4 regions of the Ancylomarina subtilis genome follow, and region 3 is predicted to be linked to each of the others. Evidence: riboswitches for the same ligand, from Rfam matches in the RefSeq annotation. Region 3 holds a riboswitch; each other region holds the start of a gene.
What was found. A riboswitch is a leader RNA that binds a small molecule or an ion and turns the genes downstream of it on or off. The one in region 3 is predicted to bind cobalamin.
Positions count from the first base shown of each region.

Region 1: it holds a riboswitch for cobalamin, as region 3 does, so the genes downstream of both, EV201_RS01845 (ribonucleoside triphosphate reductase) here and EV201_RS00130 (TonB-dependent receptor plug domain-containing protein) in region 3, are expected to answer to the same signal.
Region 2: it holds a riboswitch for cobalamin, as region 3 does, so the genes downstream of both, EV201_RS04955 (precorrin-2 dehydrogenase/sirohydrochlorin ferrochelatase family protein) here and EV201_RS00130 (TonB-dependent receptor plug domain-containing protein) in region 3, are expected to answer to the same signal.
Region 4: it holds a riboswitch for cobalamin, as region 3 does, so the genes downstream of both, EV201_RS13555 (sigma-54-dependent transcriptional regulator) here and EV201_RS00130 (TonB-dependent receptor plug domain-containing protein) in region 3, are expected to answer to the same signal.

Region 1 is NZ_SHKN01000001.1:439,369-444,619, reverse strand. It holds gene EV201_RS01850 (S9 family peptidase) at 1-2,343, shown strand, start outside; cobalamin riboswitch at 2,566-2,738, shown strand; gene EV201_RS01845 (ribonucleoside triphosphate reductase) at 2,832-4,976, shown strand; gene EV201_RS01840 (anaerobic ribonucleoside-triphosphate reductase activating protein) at 4,989-5,251, shown strand, end outside.
Region 2 is NZ_SHKN01000001.1:1,203,847-1,209,097, forward strand. It holds gene cobJ (precorrin-3B C(17)-methyltransferase) at 1-570, opposite strand, end outside; gene cobI (precorrin-2 C(20)-methyltransferase) at 730-1,449, opposite strand; gene EV201_RS04945 (sirohydrochlorin chelatase) at 1,528-2,382, opposite strand; gene cobA (uroporphyrinogen-III C-methyltransferase) at 2,482-3,243, opposite strand; gene EV201_RS04955 (precorrin-2 dehydrogenase/sirohydrochlorin ferrochelatase family protein) at 3,281-3,892, opposite strand; cobalamin riboswitch at 4,030-4,236, opposite strand; gene EV201_RS04960 (sodium:solute symporter family protein) at 4,461-5,251, shown strand, end outside.
Region 3 is NZ_SHKN01000001.1:31,592-36,842, forward strand. It holds gene EV201_RS00125 (TonB-dependent receptor plug domain-containing protein) at 1-822, shown strand, start outside; cobalamin riboswitch at 970-1,174, shown strand; gene EV201_RS00130 (TonB-dependent receptor plug domain-containing protein) at 1,192-3,174, shown strand; gene EV201_RS00135 (YncE family protein) at 3,185-4,270, shown strand; gene EV201_RS00140 (dipeptidase) at 4,503-5,251, shown strand, end outside.
Region 4 is NZ_SHKN01000003.1:57,079-62,329, forward strand. It holds gene EV201_RS13550 (ATP-binding protein) at 1-1,472, shown strand, start outside; gene EV201_RS13555 (sigma-54-dependent transcriptional regulator) at 1,469-2,803, opposite strand; cobalamin riboswitch at 3,044-3,242, opposite strand; gene EV201_RS13560 (transglycosylase domain-containing protein) at 3,287-5,251, opposite strand, start outside.

The DNA.
Region 1 (5,251 bases), 410 kb from region 3:
GAAAAATTCTGGTACACCTACCGTACTCCGGAGGGACAATTTTACTATTTGGTCGATCCTGTAAAAAACACAAAAAACAAATTGTTCGATGTGGTTAAAATGGCTTCTGATATGAGTCGCCTGACGGGTGATCCATTCGATGCCCAACACCTTTACATTGATAAAATTAAATTCATCAAAAATGAAACAGTTCTTCAGTTTCAGGTAAAGAGTAAGCTGGTTGAAGAAGAAGATAAAGATGAAGAGGGCGACAAGCAGGAAGAAAAAAAGGACGGTGAAAAGAAGAAAGATTCAAAAAATAAAATGGTTGCTAAAGTGTGGCATTTCGAATACACATTGGCTTCAGAAAAACTGAATTTGCTTGATGATTTTGAAAAGCCCCTTGAACAAAAAGAGTGGGCATCTGTAGCACCAAACCAGAAATATGTGATTTTTGCTAAGCATCACAACCTATATTGGATGGATGCTGAAAACTACAAGAAAGCTCAGAAGAATGAAAAGGACTCAACCATTGTAGAGCACCAGCTAACCACTGATGGTATTGAGCACTACTGTTACGGCACCAACTCTTATGGTAAAACCAATAGAGAAAAAGAAGAAGAAAAGGATAAAAGAAAAGAGGCTTATGTCACCTTCTCTTCTGATTCAAAGAAATTTGCTCTTACGCGTGAAGATGAGCGTGAAGTGAAAGATCTTTGGGTTATCAATTCAGTAGCTAAAGGTCGTCCGACTTTGGAAAGCTATAAATACCACATGGCTGGCGAGAAAGAAGCTCCTCAGTACGAGCTTCAAATTTTCGACTGGGAAAGCAAAAAAGCGGTCAAAGTTAAAGCAAATGCGTTCAAGGATCAGACCCTTTCAATTTTGACCGCTCCAAGAAAGAAGCGTAACGAGGCTGATGATGTCAAATTCTCGAAATGGATGAATAAGGGAAGTGATTTGCTTTATTTCAAACGCACTAGCCGTGATATGAAACGTGTGGATATCTGTACGGCTAACACCACAACCGGTGAAGTTAATATCCTTATAGAAGAACGCTTAAACACTTATATCGAAGGCAGAAGTCCTTTCGCATTGGTAAATAACGGAAAAGAAATGATCCATTGGTCAGAACGCGATGGCTGGGCTCATTTTTACCTTTACGATGGTCAAGGAAAACTAAAGAACCAAATTACTTCAGGTCCATGGCACTGTGACGGAATTCAGGGCATCGATGAGCAAAACCGTGTCCTTTATTTTACAGCGAATGCTCGCGAAAAAGGTGAAGACCCTTATTACTCGCATCTTTACCGTGTGAATTTTGACGGTACAGGTTTAAAACTTCTTAATAAGGGTGATTTCGATCACAAAGTAAATTTGAATGATCAAACTCACTACTTTGTAAATAACTCTTCAAGAGTTGACTCTGCTCCTGTTTCTGCACTTTACAATTCAAGAGGAACGAAATTGATGGATCTTGAAGAAACTGATTTAACTCGCTTATTTGAGACAGGTTATAAATTCCCTGAGACTTTTAAAGTAAAAGCAGGCGATGGCGTAACTGATATTTACGGCGTAATGTACAAGCCATTCGATTTCGATCCTAATAAAAAGTACCCAATCCTAACTTACGTTTATCCAGGACCTCAAACTGAAGCGGTTTACAAAAGTTTCTCAGTGCGTATGGATAGAGCTGACCGTATGGCTCAATTAGGCTTTATTGTAGTGACAATGGGTAACCGTGGCGGTCATCCTGCCCGATCTAAGTGGTATCACAACTACGGTTATGGCAACCTAAGAGATTATGGTTTGGAGGACAAAAAAGTGGGTATCGAACAATTGGCTGACAGATACAGTTTTATTGATATCAATAAAGTCGGAATTTACGGTCACTCAGGGGGTGGATTCATGTCAACGGCGGCTATGTTGGTTTATCCTGATTTCTTTAAAGTAGCGGTATCTGCCGCGGGGAACCACGATAACAATATTTACAACCGCTGGTGGAGTGAAACACATCATGGTGTGAAAGAAGTTGTGAGCGAAAAAGGTGATACCACTTTCCAATACAAGATTGACACCAACCCTAGCCTGGCTAAGAACCTGAAAGGGAAATTGATGATTGTTACCGGTGATATCGATAACAATGTTCATCCTGCCAACAGCATCAGAATGGCCAATGCCCTAATTAAGGCAAACAAACGATTCGATTTCTTCTTATACCCTGGCCAACGTCATGGTTTTGGTAATATGAGCGAATACTCGTTCTGGCTGCGTGGTGAATATTTCTGTAAATATCTGATCGGTGATTTCAGATCGTCTGCTGATTATGTCGAAATGCAAAAAGATCAGCCCAGCAACAAATAGCTTTAATAACTGATAAGACAATGATATCCCGACTTACTTTGGCAAGTCGGGATTTTTTTTTTACACTGCTCCCGATCTTGCCCTATCCAAAAAAAGGATTGAATTTAAATAATACATTTAAACAAATCCAAAACCTTAAGATCACCAAACAAAATGACCATTGTTCATTACTTCTTAATAACTATAATGATTTTTTCATTTAGAATATCAATTTTCATTCTACTTTTATAAAGCAAAATTGATCAAGGGAATACTGTTAAAATCAGTAGCTGTCCCCGCAGCCGTAAATTGCAATTAGGTTTTACTTATTAAAAAGCCACTGTCTGCCTCAAGCGTATGGGAAGGCCAAGTAAAATGCAATAAGCCGGAAGACCTGTCATTTTTGATCGTAATTCGTAGCTTTCGGGAGAAAAAGCTTAGGAAGACTTTACTGCTTTCTTGTATTCTACCCCCAGCTACCATTAATTCTTTAATTTAAAATTTAAGACATGATGAAAATTAATGGTGCTATTAAAACAGTACAAAAACGCGACGGTCGAATCGTCGCCTTCGAATCGGAAAAAATTGCCTTTGCCGTATTCAAAGCCTTACGTGCCGTTGGTTCGCCCAACCGAGCCCTTGCCGATCAAATCACGAAAAGTGTTATTGCAAAACTTAAAACGGATGCCCCCAGTGTCGAAGACATTCAGGATGCTGTCGAGTTTGAACTCTTCGAGCAGAAACACTATCAGGCTGCCAAGGCTTATATTATTTATCGAAAACAACACGAGGGCATCAGGGATGTAAAAGAGCTCTTTTCGAATATCGATATCATCGATGATTACCTAAACAATAACGACTGGCGAATTAAAGAGAGTGCCAATTCATCCTACTCATTGCAGGGGATGAATCAACACATTTCCACAATCATCAGCTCGCAATACTGGCTAAATAAAATTTATCCAACCGAAATTGGTCAGGCGCACAAGCAAGGCAAACTCCACATTCACGACCTGGGCTTTGTAAGTGTCTATTGTGTGGGATGGGATTTGCAGGAAATTATTCGAATTGGATTTAAAGGCGTACCGGGCAAGGTTGAAAGCAAACCTGCCAAACACCTGAGAACCCTACTGGGACAGATCGTCAATTTCTTTTATACCATGCAGGGCGAAGCTGCCGGAGCCCAAGCCTTCTCTAATTTTGACACCTATCTGTCACCCTTCATTCGTCACGACAATTTGTCGTACAAGGAAGTCAAACAGGCACTTCAGGAGTTTGTCTTTAATATGAACGTGCCCACCCGTGTCGGGTTTCAAACCCCCTTTACCAATATCACCCTCGATTTGGAGATTCCCAACAACATGAAGGACACAGCTGTGATTATTGGCGGTGAATTGCAGGAAACGACTTATGGCGACTACCAGCACGAAATGGATATCTTCAATAAAGCCTTTGCTGAAGTGATGACTGAGGGCGATGCCTGCGGTCGTATATTCTCATTCCCTATACCGACCTATAACATCACCAAAGATTTCGACTGGAATAACGAATACCGTCAGCCCATTTGGGAGATGACAGCCAAGTATGGCATTCCCTATTTCTCAAATTTTGTGAATTCCGATATGTCACCCGACGATGTACGTTCGATGTGTTGCCGTTTGCGTCTGGATACCACCGAATTGAAATCACGTGGTGGCGGTTTATTTGGTGCCAATCCTCTAACGGGTTCTGTGGGTGTGGTGACACTAAACCTGCCACGCCTGGCTTACGAATCGAAAAACGAAGACGAACTTCTGCAAAGAGTTGACAAATTGATGGGTCTGGCTAAGGACAGTCTGGAGATTAAACGTAAAGTGATCGAACAACTCACCGAAAATGGTTTATATCCCTATTCCAAGTTCTATCTGCGAAACATCCGCAAGAAGAATGGCGCCTACTGGGACAATCATTTCTCGACCATAGGTCTGGTGGGCATGAATGAATTGCTGCTGAATTTCCTTGGAACAGATATCACAACCAAGGAAGGACATGCTTTTGCAGTAAAAATCATGGACTTTATGCGTGATAAATTGCAAGAGTTCCAGGAAGAAACAGGACACATCTACAATTTGGAAGCCACACCTGCTGAGGGAACAACCTACCGATTGGCTAAACTCGACAAGAAGGAATTCCCGGATATTATTGTGGCCAACGAAAACCAGGTGAAAGAACAAGACGCGGCGCCTTATTATACCAACTCCACCCAATTGCCCGTGGGCTATACCGACGACATTTTTGAAGCTCTGGAACTGCAAGACAGTTTGCAAACCAAATACACAGGTGGAACCGTATTCCATACCTTTGTGGGCGAAAGCCAATTGCCTCCCGAATCCGTAAAAAAATTAGCCAAAACCATTTGTGAAAACTTCAAACTGCCCTACTTTACCCTGTCTCCCACATTCAGTATCTGTCCCGAGCATGGCTACATCTACGGTGAGCACAAAACTTGCCCCAAATGTGAGGACGTAGGGAAGCATAATATCTGTGAAGTCTATTCCCGCATTGTGGGCTATTTGCGTCCCGTTGATCAATGGAACAATGGCAAGCGAGCTGAATACCATGACAGAAAACTCTTTGATAAGATGATTGAAGTAGAAGAAATTGAACTTATTTAAACTCTTATCTCAATGAAAATAGCAGGATTCAAAAAACAAAGTCTTATCGACTATCCTGGAAATATCAGCTCTGTGGTTTTTACACAGGGCTGTAATTTTCGCTGTGCGTACTGTCATAATCCCGATCTGGTCTTACCCGAAAAATTTAGCTCATGTTATGAGGAAAATGAACTATTTGCTTATTGGCAAAAGTACCAACACTTATTAAATGCCGTTTGCATCACAGGTGGTGAACCCTGTATACACAACGATTTGCCTGACTTCATTCGTAAAAT
Region 2 (5,251 bases), 1.2 Mb from region 3:
AGGTGTTTCAGGGCTGCGCTCCTCAAGAAAAATTTCCTGTAAACGATAAATTTGCCAGTATCTCCCCTTACTTTTGGGGTTATATAAAACTGTAACAAAATCGCCAAAAACAGCAGCTTTTATGCGTTTTTCGATCAGTTCCCAAGGCGTTAGCAAATCGGATAAAGACAAAATAACCGTATCGTGACCAATAGGGGCTCCCAGTTTTGCAGCAGCAGCCTGAAAAGCAGAAATACCCGGAATCAATTCGATTTCAACATTCGAATCACGCTTTTCAGCCATCTCGTAAATCAGTGGCGACATGCCATAAATACCCGCATCTCCTGAGCTAATCACAGCCACTTTTTTGCCTTGCTCTGCATATTCAAAAGCGATCTCAGCACGTTGGGTTTCTTGTTTCATACCCGTATCCAAACACGCCGTTCCCTCTTGAAGAAAGCTTTGAATAAATTGGAAGTAATACTTGTAACCAATTACCACATCTGCCTCTTTAATGGCATTGATAGCTGGGTTTAAAAACATATTGGGATCACCCGGCCCCAAACCAACGATATATATTTTTCCTTGCATAATTCAATTTTTGATCTGTGATTTGAGATTTCTAACACCCCTCTGTCCTTCGAATATTTGCTCACTCTTTAATTTTTAACAATAGCGTTCGCGATCCATCGGATTTCACTGGAAGGGAGAGTTAAAACCTTCACACTTTAACCTTTTTACTTGTTCTCTTTATCCTTTTTTAAGCTTCTTCAGAATAATGATGGTGAAATAGGGAATTCTTCTATCACGAATTTGTTCAACATCATCGGTGATAAATTCCTTATCGGTTCCCAAATATTCTCCATAAAATAATTCAGGCTTGTGCTCTAAAATAAAGTCTGCGATCCATGTCTTTACTTTCGACACTTTCATCAACACGATGGTGTCATTTTCGTTTAAACGCTTCAATAAATCTTCACGGCTATCCACATTCGGATCAACCAAAACTTTATCGCTTAAAGTGCAAATGGGTCGTTTTGATTTAGCTCCTGCCAGAATAAAAGCTGGTACACCCGGAATCATTTCATATGGAATCCCATTTGCTTTCAGATGTTTTAAGAGATAGGCGAATGTGCTAAAGAAAGAGATATCACCCTCACTCACTACTGAAACATGAAGATCCTGTTCAATATCAGACTGAATTTTCTGAAACAATTCAAAATAAACGCCCTCAGCTTCCGATCTGTCGTAAGACATTTTCAAAGGAATCGGGTGTAATTGCAAATCGTTCAAGCCTAATTCTTTCAAAATAGGTAGGGAAAAACTTGAATTCCCTTTTGTCTCAGACACACTAGCCGGGTAATAAATCTTATCCGAATGCTGGAGTGTTTTAAGCGCCTTTATTGTAATCAATTCTGGGTCGCCTGGTCCTAAGGAAACCCCATATACTTTACCTTTTATCTTTGACATATTCTTATTACTTGTCGGTCTTCTGTTGTCAGGAGTCGCCTTTATCCTTTATCCTTTATCCTTTATCCTTTATCCTTACTAATGCTTATGATCGTGAGAATGTCCGTGATGATGGTGATGGCCATGAGAATGATGGTGGTGGTGGTGATGAGAACAAGCCGAAGGATCTCTACTCTCTATCAAATCAACTTTCCCATCTTCAACTTCTTTAAGTCTCAACATCAGAATATCAATCAACCTATCACTCTCGCCAATTTTAGGGCATAGAATAAATTCCTTTTCAGGATGTTTCAATTTGAATGCCTCTATGCTTCTGATGGCATTATCCAGATAAACGCCCGGGAAGAAAATGTAGGGTAAAGCGATAATTCGCTTGAATGATAATTGATCCAAAATTGACAGGGCTTTGTCAACCGATGGAAAGGTCATACGGGAAGTGAAGGCATTGATCATGAATGGCATTTTCAATTCTTCCTGAGCCAGTCGGGATAACTTGAGCATATCACCATTGGAATCAGCCATAGATGCACCAATACCAATTGGGAAGAAAACCGTATCGCTCATATCTTCATCAGAGATGCTATTCTTAATCAGATCAATTGACAAGTCAACCATCTCCTGACAGACGCCAATATAGTTGGCCAATTTAATACTCACCTCATGCTTTTCCTGAAGCTCATGCAGCATATTCGGAATATCAGAAGCAATATGCACGCCATTGAATAAGAAAACCGGCACGGCAATAATTTCCTCTACACCTTTAGCTTTAAGCTTGCTGATGCCCTGCTCAAAGTTAGGTTCCGAAAGTTCCAAAAAACCATATTCAACTTCGTAATCGGTGATTGTGTTTGCAAATTTCTCTGCAAATACTTTAAATGCTAATTCTCCAACTTGAACGCGCGTCCCGTGTCCGCACAGTAAGATTCCTTTCATAATTTTAGATTTGAGTTGTGAGCCATGAAATAATTAACTTGACTCATTCACTTTTCACTCTTTAACTTTTAGACCTTTCGACTTTTCAACTTTCAGACCTTAATAAGTCATCTGAGCTTCTTCAGCTACAGCCATCAGTTTATCTGATATAGAAACCACTTCGCCTACAACCATAATGGCTGGCGGACGAAAATCCAATTCTTCCATTTTTGCAACGATATTATGCAACTCGCCTTTCACAACTTCCTGTTCGGGACAGGTGCCCCATCGAATTAGAGCTACCGGAGTTTCTTTTGAGCGTCCGTGTTCCATCAAATTGTTGACGATAGTTGGCGCATTGGTAATACCCATATAAAAGACAAGGGTATCGATGCCTGTCGAAATTTTATCCCATTGCAAATCTCTTTCGCGGCTTACCGGAGGGTGTCCTGTGAAAAAAGCAACTGATGAAGACACATTGCGAGCCGTAACCGGAATACCGGCATAAGCAGGCGCAGCAATCCCCGAAGTAATCCCGGGAATCTCTTCAAATTCAATTCCGTTCTCAAGCAATTTAATCGCCTCCTCGCTCCCTCTTCCAAATACGTAGGGATCGCCACCTTTTAAACGCACAACCGTTTTTCCCATCTTGGCATAATCCACAATCATTTGATTAATGTCTTCCTGCGGACAGGTGTGTTTCTTGTGTTTTTTACCCACATAAATGCTTTCACAAGCGTCTTTGCAATAGTCAAGCAATTCAATATTTACCAGGTAGTCGTAGAATACGACATCGGCAATTTTTAAGGCTTCAGCAGCCTTTACGGTTATTAAGCCCTTATCTCCCGGGCCCGCGCCGGTTATATATACTTTTCCGTTCATTGTTCTTTTCTTAATATCTCAAAAGTGTTTATCAGCTTTATAATTCCCAGGTATGTCCATCAATCTTATCCAAAAAGGCTTCCACCTTCTCCAGTAGATTGTCTTTCATAAATGCCTTCTTTTCCTTTTCACTTAATCCGGTAGTCTCTTTGACGAACTGATTTCTCAGACGTCCCAATTCCATAACCTCTTCTTTCAAAGAGTTATCAAATTTCTGATCGAGATATTTACGGATTTTCTTAGCTAAATAGGGGTTTTGGCCATTTGAAGAAACAGCTATTTGAATATCGCCACACTGGCTTGCTGCAGCCGGATAAAAATTGGAATAAGCCCTTGAATTAACAGAATTAAACAGGATCGATTCTGCCTCGGCATCAGCACCTATTCGAGAATTGGTTTGGGAACAATCGGTTGCTGCAATCACCAGAAAAAAACCATTCACATCATTTTTCTGATAGGTACTTTTCAAGTAATGAAACGTCCTTGCCTCATGCATGGTCTGTAATTCAACACTCAAATTTGGGGCAATAAGCGTCACCTCAGCTTCTGCCTTAATCAAAGACTTCAACTTTCGTTCAGCAACTTTACCTCCGCCTACAACTAAACAATTTCTGCCCTTTAAATTCAGGCTTACAGGGTACCAGCTCATCGTGCATTTGTATTAATGAATAATTCGATCTTAAAAAAAATCGATAGCACGGTAATCGAACGTCTACGAATTGGGGTGTAAAAAACTATTGCAGATGATAACATATCAACAAACAACTCCCTTCCCCAAGAGTTTTAGGTTTGATTACCATTTTGGCAGGTTTCCTGACTTGTTTCGTAGATCGAATGATCGGTTTCTTTCCTTCCCATCCGCGAAATGCGAACAGTGGATGTGGTAAAAACCATAAAAAACTTACAGTAGCGGGGGCTGTCCCGGATTTTAACCGGATTCCCTTTTAAAGCTCAATCGAAGATGAAGCTTTCACCAAAACTGTGTCAAATGTAGTGGTTTTTTATTCGCTCCAAAATGAATTCAAGATTTTTTTAGGCTTATTCATACTTGTTATAAAACAGCAAGCTTCTGTTTAGAAATTGAAGAATACACTAGAACATAATAAGCCTGCTTCATTCATAAGGAATTCAGCCAATTTAGAAGCACTTCTTTTATCATTCCATCATAAATTGCTTATCTATGCAGAATAAATCCATAAAAGAAACTCAAACAGCACATGCCTTCACTTCAAATATTATCCATTGCCCTTTTAAGCCTTTATGTCATTCTCATTGTCGGTTCATCCCTCTTTTCGAAAAAGAGTGACTCAGTAGAAGGCTATTTTCTGGCCAACAGATCCCTCTCATTTGTAGCACTCGCAATCACCTTTATCGCTTCGTGGTGGGGAGCCGGATCAGCAATTGAAACAGCCGATCATTCCTATCAAAATGGGATCAGTGCTTTTTGGATATACGGCATGCCTGTCCTGTTTTCAACCGGACTACTCTTTGTATTTGCCAGAGCCATCCGAAAAGTGGGCAGCATCACCCAACCCCAACTTCTGGAAGAACGCTATGGCAAAGCTCCTGCTTTAATGCTTTCAGTTCTGATCTTTCTTTTCATGACCATTACGGCAGCCTCCCAAATTGTGGGTATTGGTATTTTCTTCGAAAAATTTCTGCACTTAGATTATAAGTTATCGGCCATTATAGGAACAGCTATTGTCCTCCTTTATTCCTTTTTTGGAGGATTTAAGGCTGTGGTTCGAACTGATATTATACAATTTGTCTTTCTTTTGTCCGCTTCAGTATTGGTTTTCGGATATGCTTACTATTACTCCGGAGGCGTATTGGCTATCGAGAATATTGCAAAAAACAAACAATTAACACACTACTTTTCATTCAGTTACCAGCTCTCAAACAATATGGTTTATATTATCACCTTTGGCAGCGCCTGGATGATACAAGCCAATGTTTGGCAACGCATATCAGCGGCGCGTTCTCCCCAGGATGCGCGTAAAATGATTGG
Region 3 (5,251 bases):
TGGGGAAATGCATTCTTGGCTCCTGATGCTTTTCAGGTAGCAGGAGAGTATACTAAAGGATCTACTACTTATAAAGGAAATTCTAACTTGAAAGCTGAACAAAGTAATACGTTTGATATTGGTTTTGAATACAATAAGTTTGCTAAAGGAATTAAGTTTGATTTCACTTATTTCACGACCCATCATAATAACAAAATTGTTGGTAAAACAATTGACCCTGACGGAACATCTGGTACAGGTGATGAATATGAGTCGTATATAAATGCTGACAGAGCAGATATGGATGGTATTGAGATTGAAGCATCATATGACTTTGGAGCATTAGCAGATTACAACTATTCTTTAAAAATGTATGTTAATTATACACATCTTATCGATGCTACAGTTACTCAACATGTTAAAAAAGAAGATAGTACCTTTGGGAATGAGGAGAGCCCAATGAGATATGTTCGCGATAATAATGCCAATTTTGGTATTGAATTCGATAATTTAAAAGGCTTTACGACTCAATTGAATGCGCGTTACATTGGACATCGTTATGAAGATAATTACATGTATGAAGCGGATTATTCCAATTGGCCATCAGTAAGCAAAATGCCAATTAATTTTAATGGAACAGCTGTACGATCGGGATTAGAAAATGAAGATGTTCTTCGTCATCCGGAATTTATGGTGTTCGACTACTCAGCGTCATATACTTTTAAAGAAAAATATACATTTGGTTTGACCATTTCAAACCTTCTGGATGAAAATTATACCGAGAAAGATGGTTACAATATGCCGGGAAGATCGATAATAGCTAAATTGGCTTATCGATTCTAGCAACTTGTTTATTCACTTAAAAAGGGATGTTCCAATAAAGGAATATCCCTTTTTTTTAAACAGTGTGTTTGTTTTAAGTTTATTATCAGTGAGTTTTGTGGTGGATTACAAATAAGAGATTAGACTCTCTGATTTTGTTTTTTTTTATACATTTGCAACGTAATTGGTTCTCGTGAATCTGATTTTTGTCAGATAGAGATGAAAAGGGAATCCGGTGTGAGTCCGGAGCTGTTCCCGTAGCTGTAAGCTCAGAAAAAAGCTTTTTCACCACAATGCCACTGTTCGCCCAGGCGAATGGGAAGGCCGGAAAAGTTGAGTAAGTCAGAAGACCTGCCAATGCAAACTTAATTTTCAAAACATTCGGAGAAGATGTTTGGAAGACGATCGAATTTTTTATTTCTATTGGTCTATCCTGGTGTTTTCTTCTTTATCAGATATAAGATGAAGTTGAAATTTTTATTTGTGCTGTTAGGAAGCTTTGTAAGCTTATGTGGCTGGAGCCAAACTGTTGGGATCGATACGATTCAAATAAAGACCGTTGATATTTTGGCGCCTAGACTTCAGCATTTGTCTACTACTGAAAAGAAAGTGCAAATTGATTCAATTCTCATTCAGAGATATGGAGGAAGTGATTTGTCTAGCCTGCTTCAGAAAACTTCATTGGTAAATATTTCTTCAAATGGTTCATTGGGAGCTCTTTCAACAGTGGGGATGAGAGGTGCATCTGCGACTCAAACTTCAGTTAATTGGAATGGTATTCCAGTTAATTCGTTGACTACTGGTTCTGCTGACCTATCATTAATAAATGCTGGTTCTTTTGATAATGTTCAGGTGGTGTATGGTGCTACAGCATCCTTATACGGATCTGGAACTCTAGGTGGAGCTATTGAACTTTCGAATACTCCGGATTGGAAGAATAAATCTTCTGTTGGATTAATGTCTGAAATTAGCAGTTTCTCAAATTACAAAACTAAGCTTCACGGGAAATACTCAAATAAATGGATTTCCTATTCAGGACAAGCCTTTTTTCAGTACGGAAAGAATGATTTTACTTATACGGACAAATATGATTTTGGCTCACCCACTGAACGATTAAACCATAACCAGAACAGAGCTTTTGGAACCATCCAAAACTTGCATCTAAATATTAATAAAAATTACGTCGATTTGGGTGTTTGGTATCAAGTTAAAGAAAAGAATATTGCAGGTTTGATGGGGATAGGGAAACCAGTTAGTTTTCAAAAACAACGCGATTCTTCTTTTAAGGCTTTTGTGGGGTGGAAGAAGCTAATGGGTAAATTTAGAGTGGAAGCTAAATCGGCATACTTAAGTGATTATTTAAAATACACAGATAGAGGAAGTGCAAACAATACAGGCTACAAAGTTTTTTCAGAAATAGAATCAAAGCGCTGGTTAAATGATATGAACCTTAGATGGTATTTATCCGATCAGTGGAGTGTTGATGTAAATGGTAAATATAATTGGTTGAAAGGAATTACAAACAATTATATAAAGGATATCACCGAGAATGAATCACGATTAATGATTGCTGCCAAGTATACTCCGCAAATAGGAACTTTTATTTTTACTTATGGTAAGGAATGGAACTCAGAGGTAAATCCTCCTGATATGTACTCTTTAAGTTACTTAGTTCATCTTGTATCCAATCTTATAGATGTTAGAGGGAAGGCTTCGACTCATTATAGAAGACCAACTTTTAATGAGCGTTATTGGATTAATGCTGGAAACCTCAAACTGAAATCTGAAGAGGGATGGAATTACGAATTAGGTTTGGTTATGCTTAGTCAAAACGTTTTGTATGGAAGTCTTACTGTAGACTTGAATTTGTATAGGGCTCAAAATGATAATTTAATTGTTTGGAAACCGGTACATGGAACAGTTTGGAGTCCTGTAAATATTGGAAAGTCTCTTATTCAGGGAGTAGATATTGAAGCTACACATTTATTGGATGATATGAATTATAGCATAAGAACGTCTTTAAAATACGCTTATAATGATGCTTATGACAATGATAAGGAAGGTGAAAAATATCAAGAAACTCTAGGATATCGACCACATCATCTAATTAAATTTTCTTCTGATTATTTTAGAGGGAATTGGAACCTTGGAATTCTATCTACATTTCGCTCTGAAACGAATACATGGGAAGGTGATAAGGTTGATGAAAATGTACTCGTAGATATGAGTGTTGGCTATCGCTTTAACACAAAATTTGCAAATGTTAGGCTAACAGGAAGAGTAGAAAACCTGTTGGATAAATCATATGAAATTGTTAGGTTTTACCCCATGCCTGGCAGAGCTTTTCATTTTGGGGTAAATATAATTTTTTAATTAATTAACTATGAAAAAGGTTTTAAGTCTTGCGTTGGGATTATTGATTGCAAGTTTCTCATTGGTATCATGTTCTGATGATGACAATAATGAGATTCCTAGATTAAAAGGGAATTTTGTGTTAAATGAAGGAAGTACTAATGGATCAATTAGTTTAATTGATACGGAAGATAAGGTAACTCTTAACTACTTTGAGGCCGTTAATGGTATCCCATTGGGAAAATTCCCACAGTCGATGGCAATGAATGATAAATATGTATTTATTGTCGTAACCACAGATTCAGGTGCAGGTTATGTGGAAGTTGTAACAGCATCAGATTTCAAGCATTATGCGACTATTGAAGGACTTTCTTATCCAAGAGAAATTGCTATTGATGGTAATAAAGCATATTTATCGAATGGAACAGGAGTTACAGGTACTTATCCAAATCAAGTAAAACAGAATAATGAGATTCATGTTATCGATTTAAATACAATGGCCATTACTTCTGAAATAGCTGTAGGAGCAGGTCCAGAAAAAATAATCATCTCAGGTGATGAATTATATGTTGCAAATAGTGGTGGATGGTCGAATGATGATAATACAGTTTCTGTGATTGATCTTGATACTGATAAAGTGATTAAAACCATTACTGTTAAATCTTGTCCAAAGGATATGGTTAAGGATGCTAATGGAGATATTTGGGTTTATTGTTCAGGTGTAGCGGATTATTCAAGCTGGCCAAATGTAGCTTATACTAACTCTGGTATTTCTAAAATTGATGCTAATACACATGAGGTAACATCATTTGCATTAACAAGTTTAAGTACAGCAGGAATCAAAAATATTGCGATCAGCAAAGATAAGAAGACTGTTTATTATATGTCAGATGCTGTTTATGCAATGAATATTAATGATACTGCTTTACCAACAACAAAATTTATCGATGCAACATTTTACGGAATGGATGTAAACCCTAAGAATGGTAATCTTTGGATGTGTGCAGCGGTTGATGCAACAACTTCAGGTAAAGTTATTGTTTATTCAAATAAGGCTGAAAAGTTGAAAGAATTTACAGTTGGAAGCATGCCTAACTCAACAACGTTTAGCAACTAGTACAATAAAACTCATTTCAATATATTAGGGAATTTCCACAGGGAGTTCCTTTTTTTATATCCTCTAAAGGCTCATCTCTCTATTCAATTTTAGAGTTGAATAGGAGTGGTGCATCTTTCTCAAGATTATAATGACTTTTGTTATGTGTTTATAGGCTCCCTTTTTATAAATTCGAACGGTCTGGATCACGACAACCAACCGATCTGGCAAACTTAAACTCAATCAAATACCTATGAACAAAACATTTTTATTTTTCTTAATTGTACTTTTTCAAGCGACTTCGATTACGAATGTTTTCGCCTGTACAAATTTTATAGTCACCAAGGGAGCATCTAAAGATGGCTCTGTGATGGTGGTTTATACCTGTGATGGGGAGTTTCATCCCCGCTTACGAGTTGTTCCGGCAGCCGATTACAAGCCCGGTGAAATGCTTCAAATTAAAGATTGGAGTGGCAATGTACTTGGAGAAATCAAACAAGCTTTGCATACTTATGCCATTGTTGGTCCGCATATGAATGAGCATCAGGTCTCTATAGGAGAAACAACATTTGGGGGAAGAGCTGAGTTGGTTAACCCTTCGAATCTACTGCATTACTGGACCTTGATGCAACTGACTCTTAAACGATCAAAAACGGCCTTAGAAGCTGTGAAAACCTTGACTGCATTGGCAGAGGAATATGGCTATAAGAGCGAAGGGGAGTCCTTCTCGATTGCTGATCCGAATGAGGCTTGGATTCTTGAGATGATTGGCACTGGTAAAAAAGGGAAAGGTGCCATATGGGTTGCCAGAAGAATCCCTGACGGCTATGTTTCAGCACATGCCAATAAATCAAGAATTGGAGAATTTCCATTAGATGATCCCGAAAATTGTCTTTATTCGAAGAATGTGATAGACTTTGCCATCAAAAAAGGCTATTACAATCCCGAATCCGGAGAGACATTTCGATTCAATGAGGCGTATGATCCTTCTAATCCCTCAAA
Region 4 (5,251 bases), on a different contig from region 3:
TTAGAACGCCTTTAAATGCCTTGATTGGTTTCTCGCGTCAGCTCGAAAAAACGGAAATGAATGCGGAGCAAACGAAATATGTTGAGGTTATAGAGAACTCCTCCAATCATCTTCTCGGTTTGGTAAATGATATACTTGATTTTGCTAAAATTGAAGCTGGTAAACTTGTTATTGAGGCCCGGAATTTTGAGCCTAAAAAATTGATTCATGAGGTTTATTATCTCTTAAGCGATTCTGCTCAAAAGAAAAATCTGGATTTTTCATGGGAATACGAAGGAGAAGAGAAGCATTTCTTTGTGAGTGATCCATTTCGTTTAAAACAAATTCTATTGAATTTAGGTTCGAATGCAATAAAATTTACCGAGAAAGGCTCAGTGAAAATTAAGGCTGTTATGGAATCTGAAGGGGCTAAGTACAAACTTAAGGTCAGATTAATTGATACTGGTATCGGAATTTCATCTGATAAATTGGAGCATGTGTTTGAAGATTTTAGTCAGGCAGAATCCTTTTCAGCGAGAAAATATGGTGGAACCGGTTTGGGCCTTTCTATCAGTAGGCGTTTGGCTCGAATGCTAGGAGGAGATCTAACCGTGAATAGCGAATTAGATAAAGGATCTGAATTTTGTTTGGACCTTCCGATAGAAATGGGGGAGGTTATTACAGACGAATCCGTACTGAAGCAGATCAGTAAGGTACCAGAGATGCTTAAGCTGAAGAAGATTCTGATAGCAGAAGATGATGAATACAGTTCGCTTTTAATGCGAACCGTTTTTAAAGGATGGGGATTGGAACCGACCTTTGTTAATAATGGATTAAAGGCTCTTGAGTGTTTGAAAGAATCTGCCTACGATATCTTATTGACAGATATACACATGCCGGAAATGGGAGGTGTAGAGCTAAGTCGTAATATCCGGAATGATTTGAAGTCTGATATGCCGATTATTGCTTTAACGGCCAATGTTCGTCAGGTCGATTTGGATAAATACATAAAGGAGGGCATGTCAGCTTATTTGTTGAAACCTTTTGATGAATCCGTCTTGTTGGAGATACTTTGTGAGCAATTGAATATCGATCTTGAGATGAATGAGATTGAAGAGGTGCCGTCTACTAAAGAAGCCCAGCATTTATTATTTGATTTATCGGAGATAGAAAAATTTACTGCATCAGACCCAATACTCATCGATCAGGTACTTTCCAGTTTTGTTCGTATTGCAAAAGAAAGCTTGTTGCTTCTAAAGAAAGCGAGCGAAGAAGAAAACTATATTCAGCTTGGCGAAGTTGCTCACAGAATGCTAAGTTCCTATCGACAGCTTAAGATAGACTCTGCCAGTGAAATTCTACTTGAGTTAGAAAAAATGATTCATCAGGAAGATACCAATTACTCGAATATTGACGAGCTGAACGCAGCCATAGCTCAGCTTGAAGAAATTTCGAATGAGGTGTTTGATCAAATCAATGAGTTGAAGAATTAGCCTTCAATACCATATTGCTTCATTTTTGTGTAAAGCGTTTTTCTGTCGATATTGAGTAAACGGGCTGCTTTCGATTTATTATTATTGACTTCTTTAAGGGTATTTATAATCTTATCTCTCTCAGTTGAAGCCTGAAGCAGTTTAAGATCCGTCGTACTATTATCTACACTTGATGTTTCCTGATAATGCAAAATTTCAGGAGGTAGAGCTGATGTTTCAACACGTTCACCAGTACTTAAAAGAAGGGCTCTGCGAATCACATTCCTAAGTTCACGTAAATTTCCTGGCCAATTGTAAGCTTTGAGTTTCTGAATAAATTCTTCAGAAAATTCGGTGATATTTTTATTCAGTTCCTGATTTGAAAGTTGAAGGAAATTATCGGCAAACAGTTTGATGTCTTCTTTTCGATCACGCAGAGCAGGAACCGATATTTTGAATTCGTTCAAACGGTGATAAAGATCTTCTCTGAAATTTGAATTATTCACTTCTTTAATCAGGTCTTCGTTGGTGGCAACAAGAATTCGAACATCTGTATCGATATCATCATTGCTTCCCAGTTGTCTGATTTTTCTTTCTTGTATAGCTCTTAAAAGTTTGATCTGAATTTCGTAGGACAGATTTCCTATCTCATCTAAGAAGAGAGTTCCACCTTTAGCATGTTCGAATTGCCCTTTTTTATCAGAGATAGCGCCGGTAAAAGCACCTTTGTTATGTCCGAAAAGCTCACTTCCGGCTAATTCGTTTGATAAAGCCCCACAGTCTACAGCGACAAAGTTCTTATCTTTTCGAGCACTAGCTTCATGAATTCTTCGGGCAACAATCTCTTTTCCAGTTCCACTTTCGCCCTCAATAATGACGGACATATCAGTAGGAGCAACCAAATTGATATATTGATCGATTTGGACTGAATTTGGACTTTTCCCACGAATAAATTCAATTTTCTTAACCTTATCAACTTTCTCTACAGTTTTAGATTTCTCGATTGCAGACTTGATAAGCACCAGAATTTCTTCAGGATTAAGAGGTTTTGTAACGTATTCGTAAGCCCCTAGTTTGATGGCATTCACAGCGGTTCGAATTTCAGCATAAGAGGTCATGATAATGACCGGGATGTGCGGATTCAGGCTTTTTATCTGCTTGAGAAGATCAAGACCATTGATGTCAGGTAGACGAAAATCACTAATGACTAAATTGGCCTTAAAGCTGCTAAATTTTTTTAATCCTTCATTGGCTGAAAAGGCGATTTCTGTTTCGTAACCCTTTTTGTTGAGAAGGCCTTGAAGCATAATGCAGATCGTAGGATCATCGTCTATAATGAGGATTTTATTCATAATGAGCTTCTGGTGATGCTTAACTGAGATAGTTAATTTAAACAAAATTAATTAAAAAGCTTTGACGGAATACTATGAGTTCGAAAAAAAAATAAAGGATTGTAAGCTTGCTTGAGCAATTTTACAATCCTTATAACAGTTACTTATGAATTTTCACGAGCGTATCTATGGCAAAGATCCGCTCTGCTTGCGTCAAAAAGTGAAAGGTTATAGCGACTTTCTGCTTTTCTTACCCGAAAGCTAAACTCATGATTATAGGCAGGTCTTCTGGCTTATCTCAATTTTGAACACCTTCCCGTCCACCTCAGCAGACAGTGGTCTTTTGTTCAAAATCTGGATTCGAACTGTGTCGAACCGAGAAATACAGCTGCGGGGACAGCTCCTGTTTTTAACAGGATTCCCTATTATTCCTTTCGGAACCCAAATCGTTCTGCAAGTTTAAACAAAAATAGATAAACCGCCAATTATTCCAGAAGACTGATTTTAAAAGAAATCCTCTTCTTCATTTTGGATTAAACCTTTATTCCTCGGGTTGTTAGATTGAGTGTCACAATCAAGATCAATATTGAAACCTTCTGGCTTTTCAAAATCACCTTTTGAAATATTTAAGCTTTCATCAGCATATACTTTTTGCATATAAAGGCCCCAAATTGGGAGAGCCATATTGGCACCTTGACCCAAGCTAATCCCTTCAAAGTGGATGGCTCTGTCTTCGGCACCAACCCAAACACCCGAAACAAGATTAGGTGTAACGCCCATAAACCAGCCATCGGAATGGTTCTGTGTTGTTCCCGTTTTACCACCTATTGGATTGTATAAATTGTATTTCCAGCCAAGACGTCTACCGGTACCTTGTTTGACGACACCTTTAAGTAAATTGGTCATTAGGTAAGCCGTTTTGGCACTCATCACCTCATGCTTCTGCGGTATAGAGTGAGCAACCTCGTTTCCTCTGCTGTCTTCTATTTTTGAAATAAAACGCGGTTTAATATAAACCCCTTTATTGGCATAAGTGGCATAGGCGCCTACCATTTCGCGGACAGTAATTTCAGATGTTCCCAGAAAGACAGAAGGAACCGGGTCGATTCGACTAATAATACCCATTTTCTTCGCCATATTAACAACGGTTTGTGGTTTGAATTGTTTCAGCACCCAACCGGATATATTATTGACTGAATGGGCAAGGCCCCACTTTAGGGTTACCATCTCTCCTGTTCTTGCACTTGTTGAGTTTCTTGATGTCCATGATGTGCCGTCGCCCATATCGAAGGTTTGTGCAATATTCGGCACCTTATCACAAGGGGTTAAGCCTTCTTGCATGGCTACAGTGTATAAGAATGGTTTAATAATAGAACCAACCTGACGCTTACCAAGGGTCACCATGTCATACATAAAGTGTTTGTAGTTAGGGCCTCCCACATAAGCTCTGACTTCACCTGTCTGAGGAACCATTGACATAAAACCAGCTCTAAGAAACCCTTTATAATATAACATCGAATCTATAGGAGAGAGTATGGTATCACGTTCTCCCTGCCATGTGAAGATTCTCATTTCAGTTGGTGTTGCAAAAATGTTTTTAATTGAATCAAGCGAAATCCCTTTGTTTTTCAAAACGCGATACCTTTCACTTCTTTTCATTGATAAAGTCAAATTGTTTTCGACAGCGTCGTCGTCTAAATCATCGGAGAAAGGTGGATTTTTGTGATTTTTTTTCTCATTATCGAATGCTGCTTGCAGATCAAGACCTAAATGTTCTTTTACAGCTTGTTCGGCGTACTTTTGCATGCGAGAATCAATGGTGGTATAGATTTTCAGACCATCCTTATAAATATTGTATGGCTGGCCATCAGCTTTTGTGTTTTTATTACACCAGCCGTAAAATGGATTATTCTTCCACTCTAATGAATCTTCAATAAATCGTTGCTGATTCCAAGAGGGATAATTTTCTCTTTCTGGTTTTTTGGCTGTAAGTGAAGTTCTCAAATATTCCCTAAAATATGGTGCACTCCCCCTTCGGTGGTCAACTTTTTGATAATCGAGACCAAGAGGAAGTAGTTTTAAAGAATCGTATTGTTGCTGACTTAGATAATTGTATTTTACCATTTGGCTTAAAACCACATTACGTCTATCGAGAGTTAATTCCGGTCGACGAAGAGGATTGAAGTAAGACGAGTTTTTAGCCATACCAACCAACATAGCCGATTGTTCAATTTTAAGTGAATCAGGAGTTGTATTAAAATAAACATGAGCAGCAGATTTTACTCCCACAGCCAAATTTAAGAAGTCATATTTATTTAAATACATGGTAAGGATTTCTTCCTTGGTATAACTCCTCTCAAGTTTAACACTGATAACCCATTCCCGAAATTTTCTGAAGACGATATCTAATTTGTTGCTGAATTGCTCTCTTGGAAAAAGCATTTTAGCTAATTGTTGAGATAGAGTACT